Regions from separate parts of the Novosphingobium sp. GV079 genome, predicted to be linked through region 3. Evidence: predicted binding sites of a transcription regulator. Region 3 holds the regulator's gene; each other region holds the start of a gene.

Region 1 (2,200 bases), on a different contig from region 3:
GCGGCGCTGACGCGAAAAGGGGCGCCGGTTTCCCGGCGCCCCCTCCCCGTTGCCAAGGCAACAGATGTGCGACCCTTCAGGGCTTGTTTGGTTCAGACACCGCCACGGTTGCGGCAGCTATCCGTCACCGTGCGCGAGCACACGGGATACTTCTTGGGCGTGGCGTCAGCGTTGGACGCATACTGGCTGCTGCTGCTGGCCGTCGCTGCGCTGTCCATGCCGGTATCGCCGCTCGGGGCCGGGGCAGGCGCCGTGGCGGTGTTGGCCGCCATGCCGCCCGACATGCCACTGCTGTTCGAGTCAGCGGTGGGGGCCGGCGGGGTGCTGCCCGCTGCCGAAGCGGATGCCGAAGCCGACGCCCGGCCCTGAACCTGGGCCACAATCGACGGCCAAATCTGGGCGCGCTGGTCAGGCGTCATGGCATAGACCTGGCCGCGCTGGGTGTCATTCATCGCCCACCAGCCCTTCTGCTGGTCCGCATTCAGCGACCAGAAGTATTCCTGCTGGGCCGACGGCCATGCATCATACTTGGCCTTGAGATCGGCCGGCCAGCCATCGTACTGGCCCTTCTGTTCCGTCGTCATCGAGAACGGACCAGTCGGAGTTGCGGTAGCCGGCGGGGTGGCTGCTGCCTGAGCATGGAGAGCAACGGGCAGCGAAGCGGTCGAGAGCGCCAGAGCGCTGATGAAAATCATCTTTCGCATGGAGATCTTCTCCTGTTCCAAAGATCCGAATTGCCCAAGTTACGCCCGATCCTGTCATTTCGTTTCCGGGCATTCGGCCAGACGTGATATTGTGTCGATCAGCCGCTCGACTTGCCCCGTGTGTGCGGCAAGCGGTGATTTTGTTGATGTATGACAGATGAATGGGAAGCTTTGGCCGGGGCATAGGACGGTGGCGGATGGGCAAATCCGCCTTGCGCCTGCGCACCCGGTTCCCTACTTGTTCCACCGTGACGAGCTTTGCCCCCCCTTCTCCCCACTCTCCCCCCGGCCCCCTTGCAGGCAACGAGCCCGATTGGCTGTCAGGCCTGAACCCGCCGCAGCGCGAGGCGGTGTTGACCACCGATGGCCCGGTGCTGATGCTGGCGGGTGCCGGCACCGGCAAGACCGCCGCGCTCACCGCGCGCCTTGCCAATCTGCTGCGCCAGCGCCTGGCTTATCCGTCGCAGATCCTGTGCGTGACTTTTACCAACAAAGCCGCGCGCGAGATGCGCGAGCGCGTGGGGCACCTGATCGGGCCGGCAGTGGAAGGGATGCCGTGGCTCGGCACGTTCCATTCGATCGCGGCCAAGATGCTGCGCCGCCATGCTGAGCTGGTCGGGCTGACCAGTTCGTTCACGATCATCGATACCGATGACCAGTTGCGCCTGCTCAAGCAGCTGATCCAGGCCGAAGGCGTGGACGACAAGCGCTGGCCGGCCAAGCAGCTGGCCGGGCTGATCGATCGCTGGAAGAACCGTGGGCTGGGCCCGGATGATCTCGATGCCGGGGAAAACGAAGCCTATGCCAATGGCCGTGGCGCGCATTTCTACCGGCTCTATCAAGACCGGCTGCGCACCATCAACGCCTGCGATTTCGGCGATCTGCTGCTGCATATCCTGGTGATCTTCCGCCAGCATCGCGATGTGCTGGAAAGCTGGCAGGACCGTTTCCGCTATATCATGGTGGACGAATACCAGGACACCAACGCGGTGCAGTACCTGTGGCTGCGGCTTTTGGCGCAAGTGCGCAAGAACATCTGCGTGGTGGGCGACGATGACCAGTCGATCTATTCCTGGCGCGGCGCCGAAGTGGCCAACATCCTGCGCTTTGAAAAGGATTTTCCCGGCGCCAAGGTGATCCGGCTCGAGCAGAACTATCGCTCCACCCCGCATATCCTGGGCGCGGCATCGGGCCTGATTGCCGAAAATGCGCAGCGGCTGGGCAAGCAGCTGTGGACCGAGCGCGACGGCGGCGACAAGCTGCGCGTGATCGGCGTGTGGGACGCGCCCGAGGAAGCGCGCCGCGTGGGCGAGGAGATCGAGCGGCTGGAGCGCGAGGGCTGCCCGCTCGACCGTGTGGCGATCCTGGTGCGCGCACAGTTCCAGACGCGCGAGTTCGAAGACCGCTTCATCCAGATCGGCCTCGCCTATCGCATTGTCGGTGGCTTCCGCTTTTACGAGCGCGCCGAAATTCGCGATGCGCTGGCCTACCTGCGC
Region 2 (2,200 bases), on a different contig from region 3:
GCCAATCCATCGCCTGTGTCATGCTGCCGGTATAAATGATCGCCGCGAGCTTGGCGACAGCGGCGCTTGCGTCACGCCCTGATCCTGGCGTTGTCGCCGGGATGAAAGACTTTGCCTGGCCAAAACGCCAGCGGCGCGCCATTCACCTGGAACGACGCGCCGGGAGCAAGGAACGGCAGGGCGTGGCGCGGCAGCCTGCCGCCATCGCGCCCTGCGGATCAGGTCAACGCCTGATCAGATATCGTCGTCAGCGTCAGGGCCGGCCATCAGGCCTTCGGCCACCTGCTCGGTCCGGCCACGGATCGCCGCTTCCAGGCGATCGCGCAGTTCGGTGTTTTCGCGCAGGAAGTTCTTGGCGTTTTCGCGGCCCTGGCCGATGCGCACCGAGTCATAGCTGAACCATGCGCCCGACTTTTCGACCAGGCCGGCCTTGACCCCGAGATCGAGGATTTCGCCGATCTTGGAGATGCCTTCGCCATACATGATGTCGAATTCGACCTGCTTGAACGGTGGGGCGACCTTGTTCTTGACGACCTTCACGCGGGTGGTGTTGCCGGTGATTTCGTCGCGATCCTTGATCTGGCCGGTACGGCGAATGTCGAGACGGCAAGAGGCATAGAACTTGAGAGCGTTGCCGCCGGTGGTGGTTTCCGGGTTGCCGTACATCACGCCGATCTTCATGCGCACCTGGTTGATGAAGATCACCATGCAGCGCGAACGGCTGATCGAGCCGGTCAGCTTGCGCAGCGCCTGGCTCATCAGGCGGGCCTGGAGGCCGACGTGGCTGTCGCCCATTTCGCCTTCGATTTCGGCGCGGGGCACCAGCGCGGCGACCGAGTCGACGACGAGAATGTCGATGGCGTTGGAGCGGACCAGCGTATCGACGATTTCCAGCGCCTGCTCGCCCGTGTCGGGCTGCGAGACGATCAGTTCATCGATGTTGACGCCCAGCTTCTTGGCATAGACCGGATCGAGCGCGTGTTCGGCGTCAACAAAGGCCGCCGTGCCACCGGTCTTCTGCGCTTCGGCAATGGCGTGCAGCGCCAGGGTGGTCTTCCCCGAGCTTTCCGGGCCATAGATTTCGATGATGCGGCCGCGCGGCAGGCCGCCAATGCCCAGCGCGATATCCAGCCCGAGCGAGCCGGTGGAAATCGCTTCCACCTGCATCGTCTCCTTGGAGCCCAGCTTCATCACCGAGCCCTTGCCGAATGCGCGGTCGATCTGGGCCAGTGCGGCGTCTAGCGCCTTCTGACGATCCATGTCCTTTTCTTTGCCTTCCTGAATGAGCTTGAGCTGCGCCGCCATGGCTGCTTCCCCTTGCCTAGAGATGGCTGACACGAACCGTCAACACACAGAACAATGTACTTATTCTGTTCTTATGGAACAAGGGGGGAACAGAAAATTCTTTCCAGAGTGGAGACAATTTCCGCTGCGCACTGGAAACATGGGGATTTCAGGGACTTTTTCAAGCTCTCCCACGCAGCAACCCACGCTCGGCATGGCATTTCCCCAGTTTGGGAAAATGCTGCCATCGTGGCGGAATTGGCGACTCAGCTGGCTTGTTCGGCCCGCCCCTCCGTCAGGCCTGCGGCCTGCCACCTCCCCACGATGTGGGGAGGATCTTGAAGGCCCTCCCCACATCGTGGGGAGGGGAACCGCCCGCGCAGCGGGTGGTGGAGGGGCAATCACTCCCCGCGCAGCACCTGTTCGACCGCCGCCACGATCTGCGCCACCGAAAACGGCTTGGCCAGGAAATGCATGTTGGGGATGTCGATCTCGCGGCGGAGCTGTTCCTCGGCATAGCCTGACATAAACAGCACCGGCAGATCGGGCTTAACCCGGCGGATCTCGCGCGCCATGGCCGGCCCGTCCATCGAAGGCATGACCACGTCGGACACCACCAGGTCGATATCCCCGCCAACCGCCATGATGCGTGACAGCGCTTCCAGGCCGTCCTCGCCATCGGCCGCCGTGGTGACCTCATAGCCCTGGCGCACCAGCGCCCGCTCGGCCACGGCGCGCACGGTGTCCTCGTCCTCGACCAAGAGCACGCGCCCGCCGCCGGTCCATTGCGTGCGGCGCGTCTCGCCCTTGGGCTTGGCCGCCTCTGCCACATCGGCCGGATCGGGCACATGCACCGGCAGGTAGATGGTAAAGCGCGTGCCCTTGCCCACCTCGCTATCGGCAAAGATGAAGCCGC
Region 3 (2,200 bases):
TTCGCCCCGCGCTGGAGGCAGTGGGCGCGCGCATCGATTTCTGGCGCGTGGCGATCAAGCCGGGCAAGCCGCTGCTGGTGGGGCAACGCAGCGCCAAGGACCGCGCCGCGCCGCAGGTGATCCTCGGCCTGCCCGGCAATCCGGCCTCGGCCTATGTCACCGCGCACCTGTTCATGCTCCCCCTGCTGCGCGCCGCGCTGGGTGCCGCCCAGCCGCTGCCCAGCCCGCTGCACATGCCGCTGGCCCAGCCGATGCCGGCCGGTGGCGGGCGCACCGAATTCCTGCGCGGCCATTGGGATCGCGTTTCCGTCACACTCGATCCGTTGCAGGATTCCGGCGCAATCGCCCCCATTGCCCGCGCCAATTGCCTGGTGCAGCGCGAGGCCGGCGCGGCGATGCAACCGGAAGGGAGCAAGGTGCCGATCTATCTGCTCGAATTTGGCGGATTTGCTTGACGGGTTCGGTTTGGTTGCTTATTCGTTCCGCATTCGTTCGCCATAGGAGACTTGCGGATGCTCACGCGCAAGCAGCACGAACTGCTCTCGTTCATCCAGACGCGCCTTGATGATTCCGGCATTTCCCCTTCGTTTGAAGAAATGAAGGAAGCGCTCGATCTCAAGTCAAAGTCTGGCGTGCACCGCCTGATCTCTGCGCTGGAAGAACGCGGCTTCATCCGCCGCCTGCCCAACCGCGCCCGCGCCCTCGAAGTGATCCGCGAGCCGGAAAGCCTGGCGACCAAGGCCGCCGCGCGCAATCCCGCGCCGCGCCCCACTGCCCCCGCGTCCGCCACCCCGCGCCCGGCGCCAGTGGCCGCGAACGACGTGATCGAAATCCCGCTCCACGGCCGCATCGCCGCGGGCGCCCCGATCGAGGCGATGGAGGGCTCGGCCATGCTGCCCGTGCCCGCCGCCCTGCTCGGTTCTGGCGAGCACTACGCGCTGGAAGTGTCGGGCGATTCGATGGTCGACGCCGGCATCCTCGACGGCGACTACGCCCTCGTGCGCCGCACCAACACCGCCCGCGACGGTGAAATCGTCGTCGCCCTGGTGCGTGGCGAGGAAGCGACTCTCAAGTACCTCCACCACGAAAAAGGCCGCATCCGCCTCGACCCGGCCAACGCCGCGTACAACCCCCAGTTCTACGCCCCCGACGAAGTGGAAGTGCAAGGCAAGCTGGCAGGGCTGCTGCGGCGGTATCATTGAGGGTGGTGGTAGAGGGGTTTGTGCTGAGTGAATAGGCATCTGCGTGCGGGCCCTTCAACGGGCTACTGTTGGGCGTGATTGCTCCATTGGGCAGCGGTCAACCTCCCCAGCCTGCCTCGCTCTGCGCAGGTTTCCTTGCGCCGGGTCGATAATACGCAATGCCTTTAAGTGTGGCTTTCCTGCCGTTCGACAGCGCCGGGTGGAACCTCAGCACTTGTTTAGAGCAGATATTCGGGGTTCGCCTGGGTGGTGCCGCCACTGCGACAGAGGCGGGGCCGTTAGCAGTCAGTCGGCATTGAAAGGACCAAATGGCGAAGCTACCTTCACAACTGTGCGGTGCGCGGTCGAAATAGAACTCGATCGCGCTAGGCGCGTGACACAGCAGACTTGGCCAAATCCACAAGCGATACGCATCGCTCCTTGAGCAAGAACTCACTCTCATCCGCTTCTGATGGCAACATGCAGAGAATGTGGAGTGGCAATTGTTCGCCGGCCGACCGCATTTCCGCTTTGAGGTTGGATAGCGCTTCACCGCCGGGGCCAATGACAAGAATGTCGATGTCTTTGCCGACCCCGTTCAGGGTCGAGCCGAACATATAAGCGTCGAAATTGGCAAAGGACCCGCAAAACGTCAGCAGATGAGCTGCAATTGCGCCAGCCTTCATGATCTCTGGTGGATGTAGTCCCTCAGCCCTTCCCACTTTATCACCTTGCATCCGAGCTCATTTCCCGCTTCGATCGCTTCTTTAGATGGGCTCCCGTTCGGGTTGATGTTCCACGCGACATCCATCGGACCAAACCGATCCCAAAGGCTGCGAACCGCATCGGCGGTAGGTTCGTACTCTGCGATCATGCCTAATCGGAAAACGACGCCATTCTTGAGAGTGACCTGATAGATGCGATCAAACTCGCGAGCGGCCTGGGCCACACGACCATATTGTCTAAGGAGGCGGTCCACGAAGAAATACGTCTTGTGTGACGCGGTCTTGGCCTTGCCA
Region 4 (2,200 bases), on a different contig from region 3:
CGTGCGCGCGCACGATGTCGATGAAGCCATCGCGCTGGCCACCAACCACGCCTATGGCAATGGCGTGGCCATGTTCACCCGCAATGGCGCCGCCGCCCGCAACTTTGCCGCCAAGGTGGAAGTGGGCATGGTTGGCATCAACGTGCCGATCCCGGTGCCGGTCGCCTATCACAGCTTTGGCGGGTGGAAGCGCTCAGGCTTTGGCGATCTCAACCAATACGGCATGGACGGCGTGCGCTTCTACACCCGCACCAAGACCGTGACCCAGCGCTGGCCCAGCACCTCGGGCGATGTGGTGGACCAGAGCTTCGTGATCCCGACGATGAAGTGAAGCATCACGGTAGAGCCGCGATCAGCGTCTCTATGGGCAGGAACAGGGTTCGGCTATCGGCCGGATATTCCAGGAAGTCGGCGCATTTCAGGTAAAAGCGCCGAGCCTGCTCATTCTTGGCGTGAACCATCACCGCGCCGATGCCGATGCTTTGTGCCGCCAAGGCTATGCGGCGCAGGGCATCGGCCAGCAAATCGCTTCCCAAGCCCTGGCCGGCATGGCGCCGATTCACCGCAAGGCGCCCGATGATCGATACCGGGATCAGATCAGGCGCGTTTCGGCGCAGGCGGGATGGTGCTTCCCGCCGCTCTACTGCACCTGCCAGGATACACACATAGGCCGCCACTCTGCGATCATCGCATACCACATAGGTACGCGCGAAGCGCCCCTCGTTGCGACGCGCCTTCTGCCGCAACCAGGCATTGAGCGCCGGCTCTCCGCAATCGAACTCGTCAACCTCATGGTCATCGGCCAGAGGGACTGGCGCAGTCAGTCTTCCCGTTGCCATGTCGGCACCCGCCGCATCAGTGCCTTCAGCCTTGGGCCAGGCTCGGGCGGATTGTCCAGCGCGGCCATGAAGGCCGCATGGTCCTGGCTTTCCAGTGCGAACAATCGCTGATCGAGCAAGACGTCGATCGCTTGTTGGCGCGCGCTTTCGATCATGAATTCGGTGCGGGTCTTGCCCAGAATGGCCGCTGCTTCGTCAATAAGCTGGCGGGTGGCAGCCTCGATCCGCAGATTGATGCTGCCCTTGCTTGGGATCATTTGGGGAGACTGGTCCATGGCGTGAATATCCGCCTTTGTATGTACAATGTCAATACAATCGCAACCCTATCCCCACCTGTTCCAACGGCCAGCCTCGACAGGGAGTGAGAAATGGAACATAATAGGAACATGGAAAGTGTTTCCGCCTCGATCCTCACCACCCCGGCCTGGCGCCTGCGCCCGGCCTTGCAGCGTCCCGTGCCTATGCTGGCGGCGGGCCAAGTGCATGAAGTGCATGGGCAAGGTGATGATCGCGCGGCGGGGCTTGCCTTTGCCTTGGGGCTGGGCGCGGCGAATCGCAGTGGCACCGTGCTGATGGTGCGCAGTGGCAGGCGCCAGTCGCTGGCGCTCTACGGTGAAGGACTGATGCTGCTGGGTATCGATCCGGCGCGGCTGCTGCTGGTAGAGGCAGGCGACGCCGCCACTCTGCTGCGCGCTGGGCTGGAGGGCGCGCGTTGCCCTGGCCTGGCGCTGGTCTTGCTGGAAAGCGAGGGGCCCTTGAAAGGCTATGACCTGACGGCCAGCCGGCGCTTCGTGCTGGCTGCCGAACGCACGCAAACGCCGGTCGTGCTGTTGCGCCATGCCGCCAAGGCGCAGCCCAGCGCCGCACATACCCGCTGGCAGGTTGCCAGTGCGCCGTCCCAACCCCTCGCAGCGCCACCGGGTGCGCAAGTGCGTCCGCCCGGCTTGCCGGCTTTGGCGGTAGAGGCGCTGCGCTGGCGGGGTGGGCCGGCGGGGCAAACGTGGCATTTGCAATGGGATGAACAACATGGCGGTTTCCGGGACACCACCGGCACCTCCAACCGGAGCGAAAACGGACAGGCGGCGCCATCTGGCGCTGTACTTCCCCTGGCTGCCCTGCGAGCGGGTTAGGGCCACATCGGCAGACCCGCTGCCCGCAGGCGTGCCGCTGGCCCTGGTGGCGCGCAGTGGCCAGGCCTTGCGCCTGATGGCGGTAGAGCGCGACGCCGCTTGCCATGGCCTGGCTCCTGGCATGACCCTGGCTGATGCGCGTGCCCGCTGCCCCGATCTGCTCACCCTGCCCCATGATCCGGCCGCCGATGCCACGCTGCTGGCGCACCTGGCCACGGCGATGCACGCGCT

What was found. The regulator LexA, encoded in region 3, represses DNA repair genes until DNA is damaged. The targets are predictions, from matches to a motif close to GTTCCNCNCTTGTTCT.
Region 1: a site for LexA is predicted at 934-949, ahead of C8K14_RS03745 (ATP-dependent helicase). Genes of this name have one in related genera too.
Region 2: a site for LexA is predicted at 1,381-1,396, ahead of recA (recombinase RecA). Genes of this name have one in related genera too.
Region 4: a site for LexA is predicted at 1,164-1,179, ahead of C8K14_RS06995 (ImuA family protein). Genes of this name have one in related genera too.

What each region holds. Positions count from the first base shown of each region.
Region 1 is NZ_QBUE01000002.1:425,453-427,652, forward strand. Features, by position in the region: gene C8K14_RS03740 (hypothetical protein) at 93-704, opposite strand; gene C8K14_RS03745 (ATP-dependent helicase) at 953-2,200, shown strand, end outside.
Region 2 is NZ_QBUE01000015.1:17,068-19,267, forward strand. Features, by position in the region: gene C8K14_RS16980 (class I SAM-dependent methyltransferase) at 1-22, opposite strand, end outside; gene recA (recombinase RecA) at 235-1,305, opposite strand; gene C8K14_RS16990 (ATP-binding protein) at 1,686-2,200, opposite strand, start outside.
Region 3 is NZ_QBUE01000012.1:70,662-72,861, reverse strand. Features, by position in the region: gene C8K14_RS15410 (molybdopterin molybdotransferase MoeA) at 1-455, shown strand, start outside; gene lexA (transcriptional repressor LexA) at 513-1,202, shown strand; gene C8K14_RS15400 (nucleotidyltransferase domain-containing protein) at 1,568-1,867, opposite strand; gene C8K14_RS22900 (hypothetical protein) at 1,864-2,200, opposite strand, start outside.
Region 4 is NZ_QBUE01000004.1:215,631-217,830, reverse strand. Features, by position in the region: gene C8K14_RS07010 (CoA-acylating methylmalonate-semialdehyde dehydrogenase) at 1-331, shown strand, start outside; gene C8K14_RS07005 (GNAT family N-acetyltransferase) at 336-839, opposite strand; gene C8K14_RS07000 (DUF1778 domain-containing protein) at 821-1,114, opposite strand; gene C8K14_RS06995 (ImuA family protein) at 1,226-1,969, shown strand; gene C8K14_RS06990 (DNA polymerase Y family protein) at 1,857-2,200, shown strand, end outside.